2 regions of the Kribbella sp. NPDC050459 genome follow, and region 2 is predicted to be linked to the other one. Evidence: riboswitches for the same ligand, from Rfam matches in the RefSeq annotation. Region 2 holds a riboswitch; the other holds the start of a gene.

Region 1 (4,413 bases), on a different contig from region 2:
TGCGAGTAGTGAACTGCGGCAGCCGGCACTGGTACGCCGACATCGACGACGCCGACGATCCGCAACCGGACGACCCGTTCTGGTACGTCGACAACTGCCGGACCCAGGCGCAGGCGCTGGAGAGCGCCTGCACCGAGCTCCGGCTGATGGCGGGGCGACTGGTCCGCGGCGATCACCTGGACCGGGTCCTCGAAGTGACCGGCGTGCCGGTCTGACCCGCTACCCCGCCGGTGGTACGGCGGCGCAGCTGCTGCCGCGCTCGGGTACGTCCTTCGCGATCAGGTAGTCGTCGACTGTGCTCTGCATGCACGGGCTCTTCGTGTAGCTGCCGTGCCCCCAGCCCTGGTAAGTCAGCAGTACACCGCTCCGCCCGAGCTGGCGCTCCACGCTCTGTGCGAATGAGTAGCCGGTCGCCGGGTCGTGGATCGCGTTGGCGAGCAGCACCGGTGTCTTGAGCCCACGTACCTTCAGCTGGTGCTGCGGGTTGTTCGCGGGCGGCGAGCCGAGACAGATCGACACTGCCATGAGCTGACCGGGATAGCGCAGGTCCTGGTTGTTGCGGGCAAGCCGCTGCAGATGTGCGGCGTACTCGCGGTAGTCGCGGACCGGCAGGTTCCAGTCCTGGCAGAAAACGGCCAGCGGATACGCACCGGTCTGCGTGGGCTTCGGGGGAGTCACACCGGCCTTCAGCAGCTCGGCCAGTGCAGCCCACTTCGGTTCGTAGAGCGCACGGAACACCGAGTAGCTCAAGGTGAACGGATCCGGCGACGTGGCCAGCAGGTCCGCCCAGCGCGCGTGGATGTCGGTGCCGTGCAGTGCACAACTCGTCGTCGCGTCGCACCATTTCACGAACTCGTCGAACGAGTCCTGTCCCGCGGACGCCTGCTCGTCCAGGAAGTCACGCGTCGGGGCGGAGCTGTGGTCGATGACGCTCTCCAGCACCATCGCGCGGACGCGGTGCGGGTACGTCTCGGCGTACTGCGCTCCGAGCAGGGTCCCGTACGAGCTGCCGTGGAACGAGATCGTGGACTCGCCGAGCGCCCGCCGTACGCCGTCGACGTCGCGCACCGTTTGCCAGGTGTCGATGTGGTCGTACAGCGGGCCGGTGTGTTCACGGCAGTCCGTGGCGAGCTGCCGGTTGTAGTTGATGGTGGCGGTGAACTCGGCCGCGCTCCTGATGATCGGCGACGGCTGCTTGTTCAGCAGGTCGGCGGAGCACTTCACCGGGTTGCTGCGCGCCACACCGCGCGGGTCGAAGCTGACGATGTCGAAGCGGTCCTGCAGGTCCGTGCTGAACCGGTTGATCCCCGTCTTGATCCGGTCGACCCCGGAATCACCCGGGCCGCCCGGGCCGAACACGAGCACCCCGACCCGCTCGCTCGGCTCCGATGCCTTTCTCCGGGCCAGTGCGAGGCCGAAGGTGGGCCCGCCCGGGTTCCGCCAGTCGACAGGCAGTTGCAGGGTCGCGCACTGCGAACCCGCCACCACCGCGGGATCGTCCTTGCCCTCAGGTTTGCAGTCGGCCCAGTGCAGCGGCGGGCTGGTCGCGGAGGCGGTGGCCGTCAGCCCGGCGCCGGCGACGCCGAGTACTACCGCGCCGGCCAGGGCGCGTCGGATGAACGTCATGCCGACGATCCTTCGGGCAATCGCTTGCTGGCGGCATCGGGGACGAGCCCCGGATGACCCCGATCACGGCTTGGGGGCCTTGTTAGGGTCGGTCGTGATGAGTACCAAACATGCGGTGTGGTTCCGGACGGTGGCGATCGCCGAGGCGATCTCGTGGACCGGACTGCTGATCGGGATGCTGTTCAAGTACGTGCTGTCCGACAACGAGATCGGGGTCAAGATCTTCGGGCCGATCCACGGCGGCATCTTCGTCGTCTACGTGGTCACCGTGCTCGCTGTGCGCGGGCCGTTGCGCTGGTCCTGGCCGGTGACGCTGGCCGCGCTGGCGGCAAGCGTTCCCCCGTTGTTCACCTGGTTCTTCGAGATCTGGGCGGTCCGCACCGGCCGGATTGACGCGGCCCCGCGGACCCCCGTACCGTCCACAGCATCAGCAAACTCAACAGCCGCATGAACCCGTGCGGGAGAGACCCGGACACGAACCGGGCGCCGTAGGAGCAACTCTCCCCAAGAATCTCTCAGGCACCTTCACCGCGCGGGCGAGGCACCTCTGGAAGGCATCCGCCTGACAGAGCGGGGAGGACACCAAACGGTCAACGGCGACCGGAAGGAACCTCCACACGATGGCGATCAGTGTCTTCGACCTGTTCAGTGTCGGGATCGGCCCGTCGAGCTCCCACACCGTGGGACCGATGCGCGCCGCCCGGACCTTCGCGCTCGGCCTCGCCGACGACGGCCTGCTGGCCGCGACGGCGACCGTCGAGGCCCAGCTCTTCGGCTCGCTCGGCGCCACCGGGCACGGCCACGGCAGCAACAAGGCCGTCCTGCTCGGGCTCGAGGGAGCCGACCCGGAGACCGTGGTCACGCACTCGGTCGACGCCCGCGTCGAGACGATCCACGAGCGCGGCCGGATCCTGCTGGCCGGCACTCACGAGATCGCGTTCGACGAGAACACCGACCTGCTGATGCACCGCCGCAAGGCCCTGCCGTACCACCCGAACGGGATGATCTTCGTGGCCCGCGACGCGGCCGGCGCGGTGCTGCGGGAGCGCACCTACTACTCGGTCGGCGGCGGGTTCGTCGTCGACGAGAACGCCGCCGCGGGGGACCGGATCGTACCGGACACCACCCCGCTGAAGTACCCGTTCACGACCGGTGCGGAGCTGCTCGACCGGTGCCGGGAATCGCAGTTGTCGATCAGCGAGGTGATGCTCGCGAACGAGCTCGCCTGGCGGACCGAGGACGAGGTCCGCGACGGCCTGCTGCACATCTGGCAGGTGATGCAGGACTGCGTCCGCGAGGGTTGCGAGACCGAGGGCATCCTGCCCGGCGGGCTCAAGGTGCCGCGCCGGGCGCACGCGCTGCACAAGAAGCTCAGCCAGGACCCGTGGTCGGTCGACCCGCTCAAGGTGATGGACTGGGTGAACCTGTTCGCGCTCGCCGTCAACGAGCAGAACGCCTCCGGCGGCCGGATCGTCACCGCGCCGACCAACGGCGCCGCCGGCATCATCCCGGCTGTCCTGCACTACTACCGGCGCTTCGTGCCCGGCGCGACCGAGGACGGCGCGGTCCGGTTCCTGCTGACGGCCGGCGCGATCGGCGTGCTCTACAAGGAGAACGCGTCGATCTCCGGCGCGGAGGTCGGCTGCCAGGGCGAGGTCGGGTCCGCCTGCTCGATGGCCGCGGCCGGTCTCTGCGAGGTCCTCGGCGGCACGCCGCAGCAGGTCGAGAACGCGGCTGAGATCGCGATGGAGCACAACCTCGGCCTGACCTGCGACCCGGTCGGCGGGCTGGTGCAGATCCCGTGCATCGAGCGGAACGCGATGGCCTCGGTGAAGGCGATCAACGCGGCCCGGATGGCGATGCACGGCGACGGCGTGCACGTGGTCACCCTCGACAAGGTCATCAAGACCATGCGCGAGACCGGCGCGGACATGAAGATCAAGTACAAGGAGACCTCCCGCGGCGGCCTTGCCGTCAACGTCATCGAGTGCTGACCCCCGGATCACCCCTTGATCACCAGGGGATGGTTCCGTGCAGGCTCAGGTACTCCGCGGTCGGCCCGTCCTTGTCGATCATGGCGAGCCGGACGATGATGTCCGCGCCCTCCTCGACGGTCTGGTAGCCGGTGCGGCCGTTGAAGTCGGTCGCGGTGTAGCCCGGGTCGACGGCGTTGATCCGCAGGTTCGGCAGCTGCTTCGCGTACTGCACCGTCAGCATGTTGAGCGCCGCCTTCGAGGCGCCGTACGCCGGGGCCGGCACCCACACCGGCACCGTGTCGATCGCGTCCGCCTGCACCGCGGCGGCGATCGAGCCGAGCCCGCTGGACACGTTCACGATCACCGGGTTGGCGCTGCGCTCGAGCAGCGGCAGGAACCGGTGGATCATCCGCACCGGCCCGTAGACGTTCAGGTCGAACACCTGATGGAACTCGTCGGCCGTCAGGTCCCGGGCCTCCTTGAACGGACCGGGGATGCCGGCGTTGTTGATCAGTACGTCGAGCTCGGTGAGCTGTTCCGCGGCGGCGTCGACCGATTCGTCGCTGGTGACGTCCAGCGGGAGGTAGTGCGCGCCGAGTTCGTCCGCGGCCTGCTTGCCGCGCTGGGGATCCCGGGCGCCGACGTACACGGTGTGTCCGGCCTCGATCAGCCGGCGGGCGGTTTCGTATCCGAGGCCCCGGTTGGCCCCGGTGATGAGTGTCGTGGTCATGGCTCCACCCTCGCGCCGGTGTTCCGGGGCAGGTAGTACCCGCGATGTCCTAGGGAATGGCAGTACCAGGCTGATCAGCCG
Region 2 (4,413 bases):
GGTTCCTGGAGGCCGAGGGGCTGGTCACGCCGGCCCGGACGGCGTCCGGCTACCGCAAGTTCAGCGCCGCCGACCTGGGGCGGCTGCGGTACGTGCTGACCGCGCAACGCGACCAGTACCTGCCACTGAAGGTGATCAAGGAACATCTCGGCGCGATCGACCGCGGCCTGCGTCCGGCGGCTGCGGGTCCACCGGTCGCGCCGAGTTCGTTGCCGCAGACTCCCGGCCAGCCGGTCGCCGAGGACTTCGGTGCCGCGGGCACCGAGCTGCGGCTGACCCGCGACGAGCTGCTGCGGGCCGCCGGAGTGTCCTCGGAGCTGCTCGGTGAGCTGGAGGGCCACGGCCTGGTGGTGGCCAGCGGCAACCACTACGGCGGCGACGCGATCGTCGTCGCGCAGGTCGCGGCCGAGCTGGCGTCGTACGGGATCGAGCCGCGGCACCTGCGGGCGTTTCGAACGGCGGCGGACCGCGAGGTCGGCCTGATCGAGCAGGTCACGGGACCGCGCCGTACCGAACAGACCGGGGAGCTGGCCGCCCTCACCGTCCGGCTGCACACCGCTCTGGTCCGCTCCCGCCTGCCGCGTCCTTAGGCGACCGCACGGCCTTCGTCCACAGGTGACCCCTTCGGCCCGCCCGGTGCTTCGGCTCGGAGTAGGCTGAAGGGGTGCGCGAAGTCGACGTGGTCGGAGTCCGGGTGGAGATGCCCTCGAGTCAGCCGATCGTGCTGCTCAAGGAGGTCGGAGGTGAGCGATACCTGCCGATCTGGATCGGTGCTGCCGAGGCGAGTGCGATCGCCTTCGCCCAGCAGGGGATGGAGCCGCCCCGGCCGCTGACCCACGACCTGTTCGCGGAGACCATCCGGGTGCTCGGGCACACGCTCAGCCAGGTCCGGATCGTGAACCTGACCGACGGCGTGTTCGAGGCGATCCTGGTGTTCGACGACAAGACCGAGATCTCGGCCCGGCCGTCGGACTCGATCGCGATCGCGCTGCGGACCGGCACGCCGGTGTTCTGCGCCGACGAGATCCTCGCCGAGGCCGGCATCCCGGTCCCGGAGAGCGAGGCGAACGACGCCGACGAGGTGGAGGAGGAAGAGGAGGTCGAGCGGTTCCGGGAGTTCCTCGACCAGGTGACCCCGGAGGACTTCGACAAGAGCTGACACCCCGGCCCCGCCGTGGTGCGGCAGAAGGTGCAAGTGCGGCTAGGTAACGATTCGTACGACGGTCGCGACACGCTCGCGGCTCGGCGCGGTTGTCGTTGACCCGGTTCGGGCGGCGGCTTACCGTGAAGGAGTCGTGGGGTGATGTCACTCCACGCAGATGACTCGTTCCAGTCGGTATCCAGGGAGGCTCAGGCGTGACACGCACCGGGGACACGGATCTGACGGCGCAGTCGACGTCCGACGCGCACGCAGAGGCCATGGCTGCCGCTACAGCCACCGCCGGCGTCCAGGGTCTGCTGTTCGACGACGACCTGCGGCCGATGCCGGAGGACGTCGGGTTCCGGGGGCCGACGGCCTGCGCCGCGGCCGGGATCACCTACCGGCAGCTCGACTACTGGGCCCGCACCGGCCTGGTCTCCCCGTCCGTGCGCCCGGCGACCGGCTCGGGAACGCAGCGGTTGTACGGTTTCCGCGACGTCCTGTTGCTGAAAGTGATCAAGCGGCTGCTCGACGCCGGGATCTCGCTGCAGCAGATCCGGACCGCGATCGCGCACCTCAGCAAGCGCGGCTTCGACGACCTGACCCAGATCACGCTGATGAGCGACGGCGCGTCGGTGTACATGTGCACCTCGCCCGACGAGGTCATCGATCTGCTGGCCGGCGGCCAGGGCGTGTTCGGCATCGCGCTCGGCGGTGTCTGGCGCGAGGTCGAGGGCACGCTGTCGGAGCTGCCGACCGAGCGGGCCGACGGTCACGACGACGGCGACTCGGACGGCCACGCGGGCGACGAGCTCGCCGCCCGGCGCCGCGCCCGGATGACCGGCTGACGTCTCGTTCGGTCCTGCGTGCCCGAACTGTGCGCGGATTCCTGGTAGCCTCGGGACAGCCGTTCACAGCACTCGGGAGAGTCCCGTGTCATCGGGCGCCGAAGGGGCAATTCCTCCCCGGAACCTCTCAGGCCCATGGACCGAGTGTCACAGGCGACTCTGGAGCGTAGTGCGTGACAGAGGGGGAGGCGACCGGAAGCACGTCAGCAACGGAGCCTCTTGATGACCGAACAACTCTCCGCCACGTTCGCCGACCGCCACATCGGGCCGCGTCCCGACGAGGTCGCGCGGATGGTGCAAGCCCTCGGGTACGCCGATGTCGACGCGCTCGTCGACGCCGCGGTCCCGGCGTCGATCCGCTCCGCCGAGGGGCTGCGGCTGCCCGAGCCCGCCTCCGAGGTGGACGCGCTCACCGAGCTGCGGCAGCTCGCGGCCCGCAACACCGTCGCCACCTCGATGATCGGCCAGGGGTACTACGGCACGTTCACGCCGTCGGTGATCGTCCGCCGCCTGGTCGAGAACCCGGCCTGGTACACCGCGTACACGCCGTACCAGCCGGAGATCTCCCAGGGCCGCCTCGAGGCGCTGCTGAACTTCCAGACCGTGGTCTCGGACCTGACCGGCCTGCCGACCGCGAACGCGTCGCTGCTCGACGAGGGCACCGCGGCCGCCGAGGCGATGACGCTGGCGCACCGGTCGAACAAGAAGAGTAAGTCCGACCGTTTCCTGGTCGACGCCGACACCTTCGCGCAGACGATCGCGGTCGTGCAGACCCGCGCCGAGGCGCTGGGTATCGAGGTCGTCGTCGCCGACACCACCGACGGCCTGCCCGAGGGTGACTTCTTCGGCTTCCTCGTGCAGTACCCGGGCTCCAACGGCGCCGTCCGCGCCCTGAAGCCGCTGATCGAGGCGGCGCACGAGCGCGACACGCTGGTTGCCGTCGCGTCCGACCTGCTCGCGCTGACGGTGCTCGAGGCGCCGGGTGAGGCCGGGGCCGACATCGTGATCGGCTCGTCGCAGCGCTTCGGCGTGCCGCTGTTCTACGGCGGTCCGCACGCCGGGTTCATGTCCGTGCGTTCCGGTCTGGAGCGGTCGCTGCCCGGTCGTCTCGTCGGCGTCTCGGTCGACGCGGACGGCGCCCCGGCGTACCGGCTGGCGCTGCAGACGCGCGAGCAGCACATCCGTCGCGAGAAGGCGACGTCCAACATCTGTACGGCGCAGGTCCTGCTCGCGGTCGTCGCGTCGATGTACGCCGTCTACCACGGCCCCGACGGCCTGCAGGCGATCGCCGAGCGTGTGCACTCGTACGCCGGCAAGCTCGCCGCCTCGCTGCGGGCCGGCGGCGTCGAGGTCGTGCACGGCGACTTCTTCGACACCGTCCTCGCCCGGGTCCCCGGACGCGCCGCCGACGTGGTGGACGCCGCCCGGCAGAACGGGATCTGGCTGCGGCTCGTCGACGCCGACCACGTCGGCATCTCGTGCGACGAGAAGACCGACGTCGCGACGCTGACCCGGGTCTGCCAGTCCTTCGGCGCTCAGTACGACGACACGCTGGGCGCGCCCGCCGTCGCCGTACCGCGGACCACGGAGTACCTGACGCACCCGGTGTTCAACACGCACCGGTCCGAGACGGCGATGCTGCGGTACCTGCGCAAGCTGTCCGACATGGACTACGCGCTGGACCGCGGGATGATCCCGCTCGGCTCCTGCACGATGAAGCTGAACGCGACCACCGAGATGGAGCCGGTCACCTGGCCGGAGTTCGCGGACCTGCACCCGCTCGCGCCGATCGAGGACGCGGCCGGTTACGTGAAGCTGATCGGTCAGCTGGAGCGCTGGCTGGCCGAGGTCACCGGGTACGCGAAGGTCTCGATCCAGCCGAACGCCGGCTCGCAGGGTGAGCTGGCCGGTCTGCTCGCGATCCGCGGCTACCACCGTGCCCAGGGCTCGGCGGACCGCAACGTCTGCCTGATCCCGGCCTCCGCGCACGGCACGAACGCCGCCTCCGCGGTGATGGCCGGCATGAAGGTCGTCGTTGTCAAGGGCAACGACGACGGCACGATCGACCTGGACGACCTGCGCGCGAAGGCGTCCGAGCACGCGGAGAAGCTGGCCGCGATCATGATCACCTACCCGTCGACGCACGGTGTGTACGAGGAGAGCGTCCGCGAGGTCTGCCGGATCGTCCACGACCACGGCGGCCAGGTGTACGTCGACGGCGCGAACCTGAACGCCCTGCTCGGCCTCGCCAAGCCGGGCGAGTTCGGGGGCGACGTCAGCCACCTGAACCTGCACAAGACCTTCTGCATCCCGCACGGCGGCGGCGGCCCGGGCGTCGGGCCGGTCGCGGTCGCGGCGCACCTGGCGCCGTACCTGCCGAACCACCCGCTGCTCGACCAGGCCGGCCCGGAGTCCGGTGTCGGC

What was found. A riboswitch is a leader RNA that binds a small molecule or an ion and turns the genes downstream of it on or off. The one in region 2 is predicted to bind glycine.
Region 1: another riboswitch for glycine. It lies ahead of AB0I12_RS20180 (L-serine ammonia-lyase); the one in region 2 lies ahead of gcvP (aminomethyl-transferring glycine dehydrogenase).

What each region holds. Positions count from the first base shown of each region.
Region 1 covers NZ_JBFAJQ010000005.1:277,802-282,214, forward strand. Annotated here, with positions in the region: gene AB0I12_RS20165 (hypothetical protein) at 1-215, shown strand, start outside; gene AB0I12_RS20170 (alpha/beta fold hydrolase) at 220-1,626, opposite strand; gene AB0I12_RS20175 (DUF3817 domain-containing protein) at 1,724-2,077, shown strand; glycine riboswitch at 2,075-2,167, shown strand; gene AB0I12_RS20180 (L-serine ammonia-lyase) at 2,247-3,620, shown strand; gene AB0I12_RS20185 (SDR family NAD(P)-dependent oxidoreductase) at 3,640-4,332, opposite strand.
Region 2 covers NZ_JBFAJQ010000003.1:923,771-928,183, reverse strand. Annotated here, with positions in the region: gene AB0I12_RS15600 (MerR family transcriptional regulator) at 1-590, shown strand, start outside; gene AB0I12_RS15595 (bifunctional nuclease family protein) at 665-1,159, shown strand; gene AB0I12_RS15590 (MerR family transcriptional regulator) at 1,357-1,989, shown strand; glycine riboswitch at 2,053-2,142, shown strand; gene gcvP (aminomethyl-transferring glycine dehydrogenase) at 2,212-4,413, shown strand, end outside.